One region of the Kitasatospora sp. NBC_00374 genome, then DNA from elsewhere that is predicted to be linked to it. Evidence: riboswitches for the same ligand, from Rfam matches in the RefSeq annotation. Region 1 holds a riboswitch; each other region holds the start of a gene.

Region 1 (3,585 bases):
CGCTAGGGTCTCGGACGGCGGAAATTCGTCCCACATGGCGGGATCTTCCTCGCAGGCTTCCGGCAAGTCCTTTACGGAGTCCGCACGAGCGACCACACTGAGTCCGGGTGGGCTGGTCGAGACTCGGGGGATTGGGGGCGAATCGTGCGTCAGGCGGCTATCGTCGGGCGGCTGCGGGTGCCCTCGTGGCGCTCCGGTCGCGGCGGGACGACCCGTCCGCCAGGGACCGTCCGGTTCCACCCCGCACCCCGCCACGAAATGAGGAAGTGAATCCGGGTGGCCTTCTCCGTCTCCGCGCTGGTGCTGTTCGGCATCATCGTTGTCATCTTCATCCGTAACAAGCAGCTGAAGACCAGCCACGCGATCATCGCGGCGCTGTTCGGCTTCATGGTGAGCCAGTCGACGGCTGCCAAGCCGATCCAGGACTTCCTCACCCAGCTCGCCTCGACGATCTCCTCCGTCGCGGGCTGACCACGCCGGGTCCGTCGGTCGGGGCCGGGCGGCCGGTGCGCCGTCCGGCGCTCTGTCCTGCCCTCGCGCAGGACCGGGGGCGGGCGGGCGGGCCGCCCCGGGCTAGCCGCGCTGCGGTCTGGCGCGACGCCAACGGTCGAGCAGCCTCGGGCGCCGGCTCACGACCGCTGTCTCGGCGGGCTCGGCGCCGCCGCCCGCCCGCGCCGCCGGCTGCTCGGCGGACTCGGCCACCAGCAGGATGAACAGCCTTGCCCAGCAGAGCCGTTCACCCCGCGGCCAGTCCAGCGCGCGCAGTGCGGCCGAGGCCCGGTCGGAGACGACGCCGTTCACCCGGACCTCGGCGACGTCCTCGCCCGCCCGGCCGCCGAGGAACAGCTTCACACCGTTCACCTGCGGCCCGGTCAACTCCTGGCGCAGCGCGTCCGCCAGCACCGGCAGCGGCTGATGGTCCGCGAGCCAGTCCGCCAACTGACGTGACCCGAAGCCGAACACCGCGGCCGGACCCTGCACCGCCTGCCAGCCGGGCAGTTCGGCCGAGCGGTAGTGGTCGCCGTACTCGCCCCGGCGGTCCAGCAGTTCGACCACGGCGGTGGCCGTGGTGGTGGCCCACATCCGGACGGCGTTGTCGAGCTGTTCCTCCTCGGTCCGGCCGAGCCCGGCCGCGCAGTCCCAGACCACCGGGCCGTCGGCGCGGCCCAGATGCAGGACATAGCCGAGGTCGACATGGCCCGTCCCGCCGTCACCGGGGTGCTCCCGTACCGCCACGGCCGTGGTGCCCGGCCCTCGCAGCAGCTCGCCGTCGACCGTGAACCCCTGTCCGAAGCGCGCCATTTCGCGGATCACGCTGCGCTGTATGACGTCCAGTCGGTGCTCCGGGCGCACAGGCCGGCTCCTTGCTCAACGGTGGGGGACTCGAACGCGTGTGAGGCTATCGGCCGCCACCCGGTCGCGGGAAACCAGCGGACAACTGGCGCCGTCTCAGGTACCGCCGGGGCGCGTGGAGCGGGCGCGTCGGCCGCCGTACGGGGGCGGGCGGGCCGGTCGGATGGGGTCGGGAGGCGCGGGGGCGCGGGAGGCACAAGAGGGGCGCGCGGGAGGGGCGCGGGAGGCGCGGGAGGGGAGCGGGCCTCCGGGGGCGACGGGCGACGGCCCGGGGGCCGTACCGGTGGTGAAATCCGTGACGGCGGGCACCGGGACGGGTGACGGGAGTCACCTTCGATTCCACGTCGACCACCTGACGGTGATATAGCCGTCGCGTGGCGTGAAATTCGGCACTCCCTGTGCGTGTGCGCATTCCCGGAGTGAGCGAATCGGCTGCGGTCGGCCTCAAGGTCACAGCGGAGCGTGACTTTCGGCCCAAGTGATCTTATGTCCGTTTCGTTCCTTACGCTCCGTCACTTGCTCCGTACACGCTTCATGGGTTTTGCTTCGTGACCTGCCCGGCAAACGCCGGGCGGGGCCACCGGGCGGAACGCCGAGTCCTGCCGCTGCCCGGGGCCGACGCACACCATCCGTGCACGGCAGGAGCGGGGGACCCAAGGTAAGTGCCGTTCCGGATTCTCCGGGCCGGCTTGGGGTGAAGCCGTGTCTTTTTCACGGCCGGGCGATCTCCCGTCCGAACCCGACAGCTCACCTCGTAGGCGTCGGAGAGGAACCGCTCAATGTCCGCTAAGGGCAAGCACCGTCGTCCCCGTCTGTCCCGTCTGACCCGAATTGCCGTCGCCACCGGTGTCGTCACCGCTGCCGTCGCGCTCCCGGCGACCGCCGCCCAGGCCCACGGCACCTCCGCCGACGCCCACGGCGCCGTCTCCGCCCCGGCCCCGGCCGCCGCGCCGGCCGCCCCGGCCGCCGCCCAGACCCCCGCCGACCACAGCTACGAGGTCGTCCACGGCGACAGCCTGTCCAAGATCGCCGACGCCCAGCACGTCGACGGCGGCTGGCAGAAGCTGTACCAGGACAACCGTCAGGTCGTCGGCGACAACCCGAACCTGATCTTCCCGGGCCAGAAGCTGAACGTCGCCGGCCACGCCGCGGCCCAGGCTGCCCCGGCCGCCCCGCAGGCCGACACCTCGAAGGCCTCCCGCTCCGAGCACCGCGCCCCGGTCACCCCGGCCCCCAAGGCCGAGACCGCCAAGCCGGCTGCCGCCAAGCCCGAGGCCCCGAAGCCCGCCGCCGCCAAGCCGGCCGCGCCGAAGACCCAGGCCCCCGCGGCCCCGGCCGCCTCGGCCCCCGCCGCCACCTCGGGCTACGTCGCCCCGGTCAGCGGCCCGATCGGCACCCCGTACCACCAGGCCGGCTCGGCCTGGTCCAGCGGCTACCACACCGGCGTCGACTTCGTCGTCGGCACCGGCACCTCGGTGAAGGCCATCGCGGCCGGCACCGTGGTCTCCGCCGGCAACGGTGGCGCCTACGGCAACGAGATCGTCATCAAGCACGCCGACGGCAAGTACTCCCAGTACGCCCACCTGTCCTCGATCGGCGTCCAGGTCGGCCAGACCGTGACCGCCGGCCAGCAGATCGGCCTCTCCGGTGCCACCGGCAACGTGTCCGGCCCGCACCTGCACTTCGAGATCCGCACCGGCCCGGCCTACGGCTCCGACATCGACCCGGTGGCCTACCTGGCCGCCCACGGCGTCAAGGTCTGATCCCCGGACCACCCAGCCGTACCCGCCGGAGGCCCGGCCCGGGACACCCCGTCCCCGGCCGGGCCTCCGGCATGCCCAGGTCTGGACGCTGGCCCGGTGCGATCTGACCGATGGTGGCGACCAAGTCGGCCGCGGGCGAGCCAACTTCTGCGCTGGAGATCGTCCTTGCTTGTGCTGGCGAGGGGGGAGGCTTCGGTGTCAGCCCGATATCCAGCGCCCGCGATGTTGCCGGACGAAGCGCACGTCGATCCGGTGCCGTGGGTGGGTCCGCAGGGCGGCCAGCTCCTGATGCGTCAGCCCGTCGATGACCCGGAGGTCATCGGTCAGGTAGCGGGCTCCGTTGTCGAAGAGCACGTGGCAGTTGGGACAGAGGCAGAGCACGTTCTCAGTGACGTCAGGTCCACGGTGCGGTCGGCCGAGGGCCTGAATGTGAGCGCCTTCGCTGTAGGTGGATCCCCCCGGGATCTCC
Region 2 (3,585 bases), 970 kb from region 1:
GGCCGATGGACCTGGCGACGCTGGCCTCCTACCTGCTCACCCACATGCTCGGGCACGGCTACGACCTGGCCCGCGCCCTCGGGCAGCCGCACATGATCGACCGCGAACGCGTCGACCTGTCGCTCCCGTTCCTCCTCACCGCCATGCCCCGCGTCGTCGACACCCGGACCGCCGCCGGCCGCCACATCCGGTACGCGATCGGCGTGCGCGGCGGCAGGCTCTTCGGAGTCACCGTCGCCGACGGCGCGGTGACGGTCGATCAGCAGCCACCGCGGCGGCCCGACTGCACGATCGTCACCGAGCCCGTCACCTTCTTCCTGATGGCCCTCGGGCGCCGCACCCCGCTGCAGGCCATCGCCCGGGGCGGGATCCTCGCCTGGGGGCGCAAGCCCTGGCTCGCGCCCGCCTTTCCGACGTTCTTCACGGCGCCGTGAGTCGCCCCGGCCGGACTTCGCAGGACCGGCCGGCCGGCCCCGAGGGCTGACCGCTACCCCACGGGAACGACGACCCGGGCCCAGGTCGGGGCCCGTAGGCCGACGGCCCGGCAGTGCGCGACGATCCGCTCGGCGGCGATCCGGGCGGTGCGGACGGCGGCCGGCTCCACGCCGAGTGCGGAGGCGAGCTGGGCCTCGGTCCAGCCCCGGTCGGTGAGGATCAGGACGATGCCGGGTCGGGTCCGGCGCTGCTCGCGGCCGATCGCCATCAGCTCGGCGTCACTGCGGCGCGAGGCCTGTTCGCCCAGGTCGATCAGGTCACGCAGCTGGTGGCCGAACAGTCGCCGTTCGGTCGGGGTGAGCCCGCCCCAGACGCCGTCGCTCTCACCGAGCACCAGGGCGTGGCGCAGACAGGCCTCGCGGACCGGGCAGTGCCGGCAGACCTGCTTGGCCGCCTCGACCCGGGGCCCGGCGTCCTGCCTGCGCACCCCGAAGAAGAGGTCCGGGTCAACCTGACGGCAGCCCGCGGCCTCCAGTCCGGGCAGCAGTCCGGCGCGGGCCGGCGCGCGGCGGGCCGTGGCGGCCGGCGCCCTGGTGATCGACTGTACGGACATGGGCGGCCTCCCTGGTCGAGCTGGTCCCACACCAGGGAGGACGACTGCGGCGGGGTCGGCGGTTCGACCGTACGGCCTCGAAATCACCGACCCGGGGGTTGGCCGGGACGGTGCCGTTCTCCCCTGGTCCGGAGCGCCGGGAGTGGCTTCGGGGGCTGGTCGTCGGAGTGCCGGGGGCCGTGCGCCGTCGAACCTCCGGGGCCACCGGGCCACGGGTCCGACCTGGGGTCCGGCGGGGTCGGAAGGCCAGGGCCCCGGGCGTGTCGTGATGATTGTGTGATGCTCAGTATGCAGGCTTGTTATTCAGGTGCTGATCCCTCTAATCTCCCGAGCAGCCCGCTACTGCGGGCGCCCGGAATGCGGCACGCCCAACCCTGCCCACCGCGCCACGGGACGACCGAAAGACCTTGGGCAGGGGCGGGGGACCCAGGTTTTTCCGCCGACCCCCCTCGGCTTGGGGTGAAGCCGCGCCCAGCGCGCGGCCGGGCCACCTCCCGGTCCGAACCCGACAGCTCACCTCGCAGGCGTGCGGAGAGGGATATCTGATGGTCTTTTCGGGTTCCGGGCGTCACCGCCGTCCCACCCAGGCCGACCGGGCCGTCGCGGCCGCCGGTGTGGCGGGTGTCGGCCTCGCGCTTCCGCTGCTGACCGCGACCGGCGCGCACGCCGCCCCCGCCGACACCTGGCAGGCGGTCGCCCAGTGCCAGACCGGCGCGGACTGGAACGGCAACCCCGGCACCGGGCACTACGGCGGACTCGGGCTCACCCTGCGGACCTGGGTGGCGTACGGCGGCGACGAGTTCGCCTCGCAGCCCGACCACGCCACGCCCGAGCAGCAGATCGCCGTCGCCGAGCGGCTGCTCGCCGGCCACGGCCCGAGCCTCTGGCCCACCTGCGGCCCCGCCGCCGGACTGCCCGCGCCGGCGGCCACCCCGGCCCCGACCGCCACCCCGACCGAGTCCACGCCGAACACCGGCGCCCGGGTCCGGGGTGACGGCGCGGCCACGCCGCAGTACTTCACGCCGTCCACCGCCCCCGAGGCGACCACGGCGCCGTCCCTGCCCGGCACCGCCGACGCGGCCCCGCCGACCTCGACCGACCTGACGGGCGGCCTGCCCGGCGGCCTGCCGACCGACCAGCCGACCGGTCTGCCCACCGGCCAGCCGACGACCGCGCCCCAGCCCGGTGTCACCCCGCCGGCCACCCCGGCCCCCGGGGAGTCCACCGCGACCACCCCGGGCACCCCGGCGCCGACCGGCACGGCACCGACCGGCACCGCGCCGACCACCGACCTGCCGGTGCCGGGCGCCTCCCCGACCGGCGCGCCGACGACCGGTCCGGACGCGACCGCGCCGACGACCGCGGCCACCGCGACCGTCACGCCGGCCGCGGCCACCACGGTGCCCGCCCCGGCGAGCACCTACACCGTCGCGGCCGGCGACACGCTCTCCACCATCTCGGACTCGCTGACGCTGGGCGGCTGGAAGCAGCTGGCCGCACAGAACCCCACGGTCGGCAACCCCGACCTGATCCGCCCGGGCCAGGTGCTGAACCTGCCCTGAGCGAAGGGTTTCGACTCCGTCCACGGGCGGTTCCGGCGGGTGCCCAGCACCTGCCGGGGCCGCCCGCGGCGCGTTCGGGGCGTCGCGGGCGGCCCCACCCCGGGCGACGCGTACGGCCCCTGGCAGACTGATGCCCGCGGCCCGTGCCCGACGATCCAGACCCGAGGTTCCATGCAGTCGCTGCTGTCCGGTTTCGCCCCGATCTGGGTGCTCACCGCGGTCGGCTATCTGGTGGCACGGACCGGGCTGCTGGGCGAGCAGGCGGAGACGGTGCTCGGCCGGTTCGTCTTCCATGTGGCGATGCCCGCCGCGCTGTTCACGATGCTGACCGGGGCTCGGCTGGACACGTTCGCGAACACCGCGATGCTGGCGTTCGCCGCGGGGACGGTCTTCGCCACCGGGCTGGGCTTCCTCGCCGGGCGCCGGCTGTTCCACCGCAGGCCCGCCGACCGGGCGATCAGCGGGATGGCGGCCGGGTACGTGAACTCGGCCAACCTGGGCATCCCGGTCGCCGTCCAGGTTCTCGGTGACGCCTCGTTCGTGGCCCAGATCCTGCTGTTCCAGGTGCTGTTGGTGTCCCCGGTGATCCTCGCCCTGCTGGACGCGGGCACCGGCCGGGGCCGGGGCGGGCTCGGCCGGATGCTGATGCTGCCGGTACGCAATCCGATCATCATGGCCTCGGCGCTGGGCGCCCTGCTCTCGGCCGCGGGCCTGCACCTGCCGGCCGCGCTGGCCCGCCCCGGCGCGCTGCTCGGTGCGGCCGCCGTCCCGACCGCGCTGATCACTCTCGGGATGTCGCTGCACGGCCGCGGCGGCGCGGGCGCGGGCGGGCGGGCCGAGGTCGGCGTGGCCGTCGTCCTGAAGACCCTGGTCCAGCCGCTGGCCGCCCTGGCCGTCGGCGGTCTGCTGCTGGACCTGCCGCGGCATCAACTGCTGGCGGTGGTGCTCTGCTCCGCCCTGCCGACCGCGCAGAAC
Region 3 (3,585 bases), 3.5 Mb from region 1:
CGCTACCGTGAGTATCGACCAGAGTGCGAGCGGTGGGAGGTCCGACATGTCCGGGAGGGTGAGTCCGCGTACGGCGGCCGCGCTGGCGGCGGCGCTGCTGGGGGTCTGCGGCACACTCGGTGCGGCGCGGCCGTCCGACGCCGACCTGCAGGTGGTCCGGCTCGACCCGGACCCGGCGCCGCCCGGCGGCGCCACCACGCTGCACGCCTTCGTCGCCAACGCCGGGCCCGACCGGACGGCCTCGCCGTTCACCGTGCTGGTCGACCTGCCGGCCGGCTTCACCTTCGAGGGGCCCTTCTTCCCCGGCTCCTGCACGCCCGGGGCCGCCGGGCACCTGCTGCGCTGCGAGTTCCCCGCCGGGCTGGGCTCCGGGCGCAGCGCGACGGCACTGGCCCCCGTCCGGGTGGCACGAGAGGTGCCCCCCGGCACACGGGCCGAGGGGCACCTCGTGGTGGTCGGGGCCGACGACCGCCGTCCGGCGGACAACGGGACCTCGTTCACGCTGCGCGTGGCGGGCTGATCGGACGCTGCGTGTGGGGCGGGCCGACCGTCAGCGGTAGACCCGCACGTAGTCCGCGGCGAAGGTGATCGGCGCGGTGCCGGAGGGGGCCGGGTGGTACTGGCCGGCGCTCAGCGACAGGTTGAGGATCAGGTACGCGGACCAGGTGGTGCCGACCCCGGTGTTGTCCGAGAAGACCTTGGTGCCGTTGACGTACCAGTCGACGGAGTTGGCGCCGTAGTAGGTGCCGATGGTGACCCACTTGTCCTTCGCGACGGCGCCCGCGTCGGTGTAGTACTTCGAGCCGGACTTGACGTGGTTGGTCAGCTCCAGCAGGTTCGGGTTGTCCGGGTGGTACTCGAACGAGTCGATCTCCCCGTTGCCGTTCTTCCAGGTCCACAGGGCCGGCCAGGCGCCGGTGCCGGAGGGCAGCTTGACCCGGGTCTCGGCGTAGTCGCCGGTCTTCACCTGGAAGCCCTCGGCGGAGTACTCGGTGGTGAGCAGGCCGGTGTCCCAGGCCTGCTTGCCGTTCTCCAGCTTGTTGGCGCTGGGCCTGGCCGTGAAGTTCGCGCTGCCGCCGGAGACGCTCACGCCGCTCTTGCTCAGCCAGTCCAGCTTGTTGTCGTCCGGGTTGTGGTTGCCGTAGCGGTACGAGCTGCTCTTGTCGGTGGTCCAGCGCGATGCGGAGAGGCTGTCGAACTCGTCCGACCAGGTCAGCGACTTGCCCGCGACCGGGGCGCCGGTGCCGGGGGTCGGGGTCGGGGTCGGGGTCGGGGTCGGGGTGGGGGTGGGCGCCGGGGTGGGCGCCGGGGTGGGGGTGGGCGCCGGGGCCGGCGCGGGGGCGGTCGAGGCGCTGACCGTCAGCGTCTGCGAGGGCAGGTTGTGCCAGGCGTTGGCGGAGTCCTGCCAGAAGCCGAACTGGGTGTACGTGCCGGCCGGCAGGCTGCGGGCCGCGCTGGTGAAGGTGGTGCCGCTCGGGCAGATCTGCACGTTGGAGGCGTTGCCGGGGAAGTCCAGGTTGTGCCCGGCGGCGTCGCGGACGCCGACACCGAGCGTCTTGGCCGTGAAGCAGCCGGAGGAGTGCACCGCGAGGGTGGCCTTGGTGGCCGTGTTGGCCGCCATCGCGGTCGGCGAGAGGCGGTCCTGGGTCACCGTCGGGGCGGCGGCCTGCGCCTGGCCGACCAGCGGGACGCCGGCGAGCACGGTCGCTCCGGCGAGCAGGCCGAGGCGGGCAGGGGTCGGTGAAAGTCGCATGGAGGGTCCTCTGCGACGCCTGCGAGGTGAGCTGTCGGGTTCGGGCACGAGGCTGCCCGGCCGCCTGCGGAGCGGCTTCACCCCAAGCCGTGCACCCGGCTCCGGACGGAGCGAGGGCGCGACGACAACAAACCTGGTTCCCCCGCTCCTGTCCAGAAGGTGGTCGGGTGACCGCCGTCGGGTGGACAGGACTAGGCGTCCCGACCGCGGGTCTGCCCAGCCGGGCATCCCGTGCAGGCTAGGCAGATGGGTCGCATACCGACAATGAGACGTCCCTCACAGGTACCCCCGCCTCCGGCCCCGGCCCCGCCCCCCGGCGTCACCAGAACCGGGGCTGCCCCGGGATGCTCTCCAGGTCCGCGAGGACGAGCTCGCGGTCCTCGGGGGCGGCGATCTCCTCGGCGGCGGCCAGCGCCTGCCCGGTCCAGGCCCTGGCCTGCTCCGAGTCCCCCGCCACCGCCGCCGCCCGGGCAAGCGCCTCGTAGGCGAAGGCCAGGTCCCAGTCGCCGATCGCGTGGGCCCGGCAGATCTCCAGCCCGCGCCGGGCGTGGTGCAGCGCGGGCTCCGCCCGGCCGAGCACGGCGTACACCCGGGAGCACTGCCACTCGCCCCGGCTGAGGTTCACGGCCGTGCCCACCTCCCCCCAGTGGTGGCGCGAGGCGTGCGCCATGTGCACCATGCGGTCGTCGTCCTCGACCGAGCGGTCCTCCCGCTCCAGCAGCCGCCAGACCCCGTTGAACAGGTCCACCGCCAGCTGCCGCTCGTCCGCCGGGGCCGCGGCCCCCGCTACGTCCTCGCCCATGACCGTGTCGATCCCTTCCTCGATCAGATGATCCGTGCGGTGGACGGCGCCGCGCAGCCGGTCCAGCCGGGCCTGCAGCCGCCGCCGGTGGTCGGCCAGCACCCGGCGCACCAGCGCACCGCCGTCGCCGTCGCCCGCCGCCTCGGCGGCGGCCAGGCACTCCCGTACCCGGTCCAGCGGCAGGTCGACCGCCCGCAGCACCCGCACCAGCCGGGCCGCGGCCACCTGCTCGGCCCGGTAGTACCGGTAGCCGGTGTCCTGGTCGACCTCGGCCGGCCGCAGCAGCCCGATCCGGTCGTAGTGCCGCAGCGCCTTGGCGGTCAGGCCCGCGCGCCGGGCCATCGCGCCGATGGTGAGCAACCGTTCCGTTCCGTCCACGCCCCGAATCTAGGACCTTGCCCCGCGGGAAGCTCAAGGCCGACGAGCCGGACCGTTCGAAGCGGGCTCGGCCGGGCACCCGTCCGCTAGGTTGGAGGCAGCGGCCGGAGCCCCGGCCGTGGCCGCCGCCGACCGTTCAGAGGATCACCCCCGAGATGACCGCGCCCCTGCCTGGCTTCGCCGGACATACCTACCTGTTCGACGTCGACAACGGCGCCGCCTTCCGCAACTCCTACTCCGCCGACGGGACGCGGCTGCGCTGGGAGGGCCTCGGCGAGTCGGCCGGCCAGTGGGAGGACGTGAAGCTGCACGTCGCGGAGATCGGCCCGCAGCAGTACTTCGTCAGCTGGACGGAGCAGAGCGGCATCACGGTCAGCCATGTGATGGACCTGGACGCGCTCACCGTGCGGGTCTTCTGGACGTACGAGGGCGAGGGCGGCCGGGTCGGCGAGCTGCACACCGGCAAGCTCCAGCCGGTCAGCTGACCGCCAGCCGCGGCGAGAGCCACTCCAGCGCGGAGGGCAGCAGCCGGCTCCAGGTCTGGAAGTTGTGGCCGCCCTCGGGCACCGTCGCGGTGGCCAGCGCCATCGGGCCGCGCACCGCGGCGGCGAACGCCCGGGTGTCCCGCAGGTAGTCCCCGTCACCGCGTTCG
Region 4 (3,585 bases), 1.0 Mb from region 1:
CGGCGCCGACCGTGACGCCGCCGCCGACCGCGACCCGGGGGTGGGCGTGCTTCAACGGGCCGTCAAGGAGCACCGTGCTGCCGTTGACCTGACGGACCGTGCACAGGTCGTACTGGTTGGAGAAGTCCTCGCCGTCGGGGGCCGCGGTCGGGGTGACGGCCAGTTCGTCGCCGGCCTTCCAGCCGGTCGGGGCGGAGGCGAGGGTGATGCCGGTGTCGCCGGCCTTGAGCGCTCCGGCGGCCCGCACCCAGGCCGTCCGGGCGGCGCCGTCCAGGCGAAGGTACCCGGCGCCGCCGACCCAGAGCCCGGTGTCGGAGTCGACGACGGTCATGCCGCCGCCCTTGAACCTGCGCTCGTCCACGTTCGGGAACCTCACCGTGTGCACGGCGGTGTCGGCGGGGGCCAGGACCAGGCTGCCGCGGACCTCGATGTTGCCGGCCGAGTCGAGGGTGAGGCTGTGCTCCTTGGCGAAGACCAGCGAGCCGGTGGGCTCGATCAGCAGGGAGCCCACCGACGCGTCCGCGTCGAGCAGCACCTGATCGGTGATCCGCACCGCCGACTTCGGCCCGGGGACGGCACCGCCCCAGCCGGCCGGGTCGGACCAGCGGCGGCCGCCCTCCGCCACGGTCGGCGGCGGTGGGGCGGGCTGCGCGGGCGTGGCGCTCGGTGCGGGTGTGGCGTCGTGCTGGTGGCCGCTCGGGGAGGCGGCGGCCTCGGTACGGCCCGGGCGCGGCCGACGGAAGCCGACCGGTGTCTGACGGACCAGCTCCTCACCGGTGACGGCCGCGACGATTCCGACGGCCCCCCAGATCAGCAGCGCGCGCCGGGCGATACGCCCCTTATGGTCCGGTTCGGCCCGGTGTGACCTGGGTCGTCCCGGCCTGGGCGTCGCGCCGTCGGCGCCGTTCACAGGCTCCGGCGGTCTGTGCTCGAACTCCATGATCGCTCAGCCCTCATTCAGGCCTCGATTCCGACTCTCCGACTGAAGCATAGGCAAGTCCCAATCCGTTAAAGGCTTTTGCGCGAAAGCGAGCGATTATGAACGGTCCGATCGAGGTTTATCGATCATGAAGGGACGATGCGAACGATGTGACGACGCTCACACATATTTGCGGTTTCAACTTATGTCTGCCTAATGTCCTCCCACGTTCGTGGTCACACGGACCCAGCCACCCGGGACGCCGAGTCCTGCCGCCGGGTGCGCTGGCACTGCAGAAACGCACCACGGGCAGGAGCGGGGGAACCAGGTAAGTCGCCCGGGAGCGGTATTTCGGTACCGGTCCGGGGCTTGGGGTGAAGCCGTGCTCAGCGCGGCCGGGCAACTCCAGCCCGAATCCGACAGCTCACCTCGTAGGCGTGGGAGAGGAACGCACCTTCATGCTGCCCATCAGCGCCTCCAAGCGTGCCCGCCGCATCATCGCCACCACCGGTGTCGTCGGCATCGGTCTCACCATCCCGTGCCTGACCGCCGGATCCGCCTCCGCCGCCTCGGTGGCCACCTGGGACAAGGTCGCCCAGTGCGAGTCGTCCGGCAACTGGAGCATCAACACCGGCAACGGGTTCTACGGTGGCCTCCAGTTCACCTCCAGCACCTGGGCCGCCTTCGGTGGCACCGCGTACGCCCCGCAGGCCAACCAGGCCACCAAGGACCAGCAGATCGCCGTCGCCGAGAAGGTGCTGGCCTCCCAGGGCCCCGGCGCCTGGCCGGTCTGCTCCGTCCAGGCCGGCCTGACCAAGGGTGGCGAGGCCCCGCAGATCGACACCGGCGCCGCGGCCACCACCACCCAGGCCGCCCCGAAGCCGGCTGCCGCGAAGCCGGCCGCGCCCCAGGCCGCCGCGCCGAAGGCCGGGAGCACCACGCCCGCCGAGGGCACCCACCAGTGGTCCGGCAAGAAGTGGAACGGCTCCAAGGAGCACGGCAGCCACGACTACACCGTGGTGGCCGGCGACTGGCTGTCCCACATCGCCGAGAAGAACCACGTCCAGGGCGGCTGGGAGAAGCTCTACGAGCTGAACAAGGCCACCCTGACGGCCGGCCCGCACGTCATCTACCCGGGTCAGCACCTCGACCTCGGTGACGGCGTCCAGACCGCCGCCCCGGCCGCCGCCGAGGCGCCCGCCGCTCCGGCCGCACCGGCCGCGAGCACCGCCGCCAAGCCCGCCGCCGCCACCCAGGCGACCGGCTCCAAGGCCGCGGCGATCAACTTCGCGCTGTCCAAGGTCGGCCAGGCCTACGTCTACGGCGGCAGCAGCGACGGTGGCTGGGACTGCTCCGGCCTCACCCAGGCGGCCTACCGCCAGGCCGGCGTCTCGCTGCCCCGCGTCGCCGCGGACCAGGCGGACACCTCCACCCGCGTCTCGCTGGACAGCCTCCAGCCCGGCGACCTGCTGTTCTGGTCCAACAACGGCAGCAACTCGGGCGTCTACCACGTCGCGCTGTACGTCGGCAACGGCACCTACGTCGAGGCCGCCAACCCGAGCGCCGGTGTGCGGACCGAGACCATCGCCAACTGGGCCCCGGACTTCGCCGGCCGGATCTGACACCTGATCGGCGGCCCCGTCCCCCGGAGACCCTGGTCGGCTCCGGGGGTCCGGGCCTATGCTGCGGCGAGCCCACCGACCCGGGAGAGCACGCCATGGCGAAGGTCACCATCACCCTCGACGCCGATCTGGCCATCGAGGTGATGCTGCAGTCCGGTACCAGGAGCCCGCAGGACGCGGTCGAGTTGGTCGTTCGGGACTACCTCGACCGCACCCGGCGCACCGAGGCGCGGACCGGCGACGCGGCCGACGGGCAGCGACTGAACCAGCCACGGCCGGTCGTCGAGGAGGGCTGAGCTCCCTCCACCCCCGAGAACGTGCGCAACAGCCCCGGAGAGACTCTCTCCGGGGCTGTTCGCACGGGCAGGGGGGCACAAGGGGCCGGGCTACCGCCCGTTGGCCACCGCTCCGGTGGAGCCGCGCATCACCAGCTCGGGCTGGAACATGTACTCGGCGCGCTGTCCGAGGTTCCCCCCGACCTCCTCCAGCAGGGCGTCCACGGCGGCCGTGGCCATCGCCTCGACCGGCTGGCGGATGGTGGTCAGCGGGGGCTCGGTGAAGGCGATCAGCGGCGAGTCGTCGAAGCCGACCACCGAGACGTCGTGCGGCACCGACAGGCCGCGCCGGCGCACCGCCCGGATCGCGCCCAGGGCCATCATGTCGCTGCCGCAGACGATCGCGGTGCAGCCCTTGTCCAGCAGGGCGCCCGCGGCCGCGTCACCGCCTTCCACGCTGAACAGGGTGGGCTGGATCAGCTCCTGGACCTGCTCGGCGGTGCGTCCCAGCAGTTCCTGGACGGCCGCGGTGAAGCCCTCGATCTTGCGCAGCACCGGGACGTACCGGCGCTGGCCGACCGCCAGGCCGATCCGCTCGTGGCCGAGCTCGACCAGGTGCTGGACGGCCATCCACATCGCGGTGCGGTCGTCCGGCGAGATGAACGGCGCGGAGATCTTCTCGCTGTAGCCGTTGATCAGCACGAACGGGACCTGGCGCCCGGTCAGCCTGGCGTACCGGTCGTGGTCGGCCGTGGTGTCGGCGTGCAGG

Evidence for each region. Region 1 has a riboswitch for cyclic di-AMP ahead of OG871_RS13760 (peptidoglycan DD-metalloendopeptidase family protein). Riboswitches for the same ligand answer to the same signal wherever they lie in the genome.
Region 2: it holds a riboswitch for cyclic di-AMP, as region 1 does, so the genes downstream of both, OG871_RS09300 (transglycosylase family protein) here and OG871_RS13760 (peptidoglycan DD-metalloendopeptidase family protein) in region 1, are expected to answer to the same signal.
Region 3: it holds a riboswitch for cyclic di-AMP, as region 1 does, so the genes downstream of both, OG871_RS29405 (hypothetical protein) here and OG871_RS13760 (peptidoglycan DD-metalloendopeptidase family protein) in region 1, are expected to answer to the same signal.
Region 4: it holds a riboswitch for cyclic di-AMP, as region 1 does, so the genes downstream of both, OG871_RS08975 (transglycosylase family protein) here and OG871_RS13760 (peptidoglycan DD-metalloendopeptidase family protein) in region 1, are expected to answer to the same signal.

What each region holds. Positions count from the first base shown of each region.
Region 1 is NZ_CP107964.1:3,063,234-3,066,818, reverse strand. Features, by position in the region: gene OG871_RS13770 (hypothetical protein) at 277-471, shown strand; gene OG871_RS13765 (DUF6348 family protein) at 574-1,353, opposite strand; cyclic di-AMP (ydaO/yuaA leader) riboswitch at 1,967-2,127, shown strand; gene OG871_RS13760 (peptidoglycan DD-metalloendopeptidase family protein) at 2,133-3,116, shown strand; gene OG871_RS13755 (YDG/SRA domain-containing protein) at 3,315-3,585, opposite strand, start outside.
Region 2 is NZ_CP107964.1:2,089,405-2,092,989, forward strand. Features, by position in the region: gene OG871_RS09290 (maleylpyruvate isomerase family mycothiol-dependent enzyme) at 1-434, shown strand, start outside; gene OG871_RS09295 (WhiB family transcriptional regulator) at 488-1,048, opposite strand; cyclic di-AMP (ydaO/yuaA leader) riboswitch at 1,437-1,589, shown strand; gene OG871_RS09300 (transglycosylase family protein) at 1,594-2,610, shown strand; gene OG871_RS09305 (AEC family transporter) at 2,782-3,585, shown strand, end outside.
Region 3 is NZ_CP107964.1:6,588,585-6,592,169, reverse strand. Features, by position in the region: gene OG871_RS29410 (hypothetical protein) at 47-520, shown strand; gene OG871_RS29405 (hypothetical protein) at 551-1,753, opposite strand; cyclic di-AMP (ydaO/yuaA leader) riboswitch at 1,755-1,925, opposite strand; gene OG871_RS29400 (MerR family transcriptional regulator) at 2,073-2,933, opposite strand; gene OG871_RS29395 (hypothetical protein) at 3,089-3,418, shown strand; gene OG871_RS29390 (alpha/beta hydrolase) at 3,411-3,585, opposite strand, start outside.
Region 4 is NZ_CP107964.1:2,021,426-2,025,010, forward strand. Features, by position in the region: gene OG871_RS08970 (hypothetical protein) at 1-940, opposite strand, end outside; cyclic di-AMP (ydaO/yuaA leader) riboswitch at 1,211-1,372, shown strand; gene OG871_RS08975 (transglycosylase family protein) at 1,378-2,541, shown strand; gene OG871_RS08980 (hypothetical protein) at 2,637-2,837, shown strand; gene OG871_RS08985 (LacI family DNA-binding transcriptional regulator) at 2,928-3,585, opposite strand, start outside.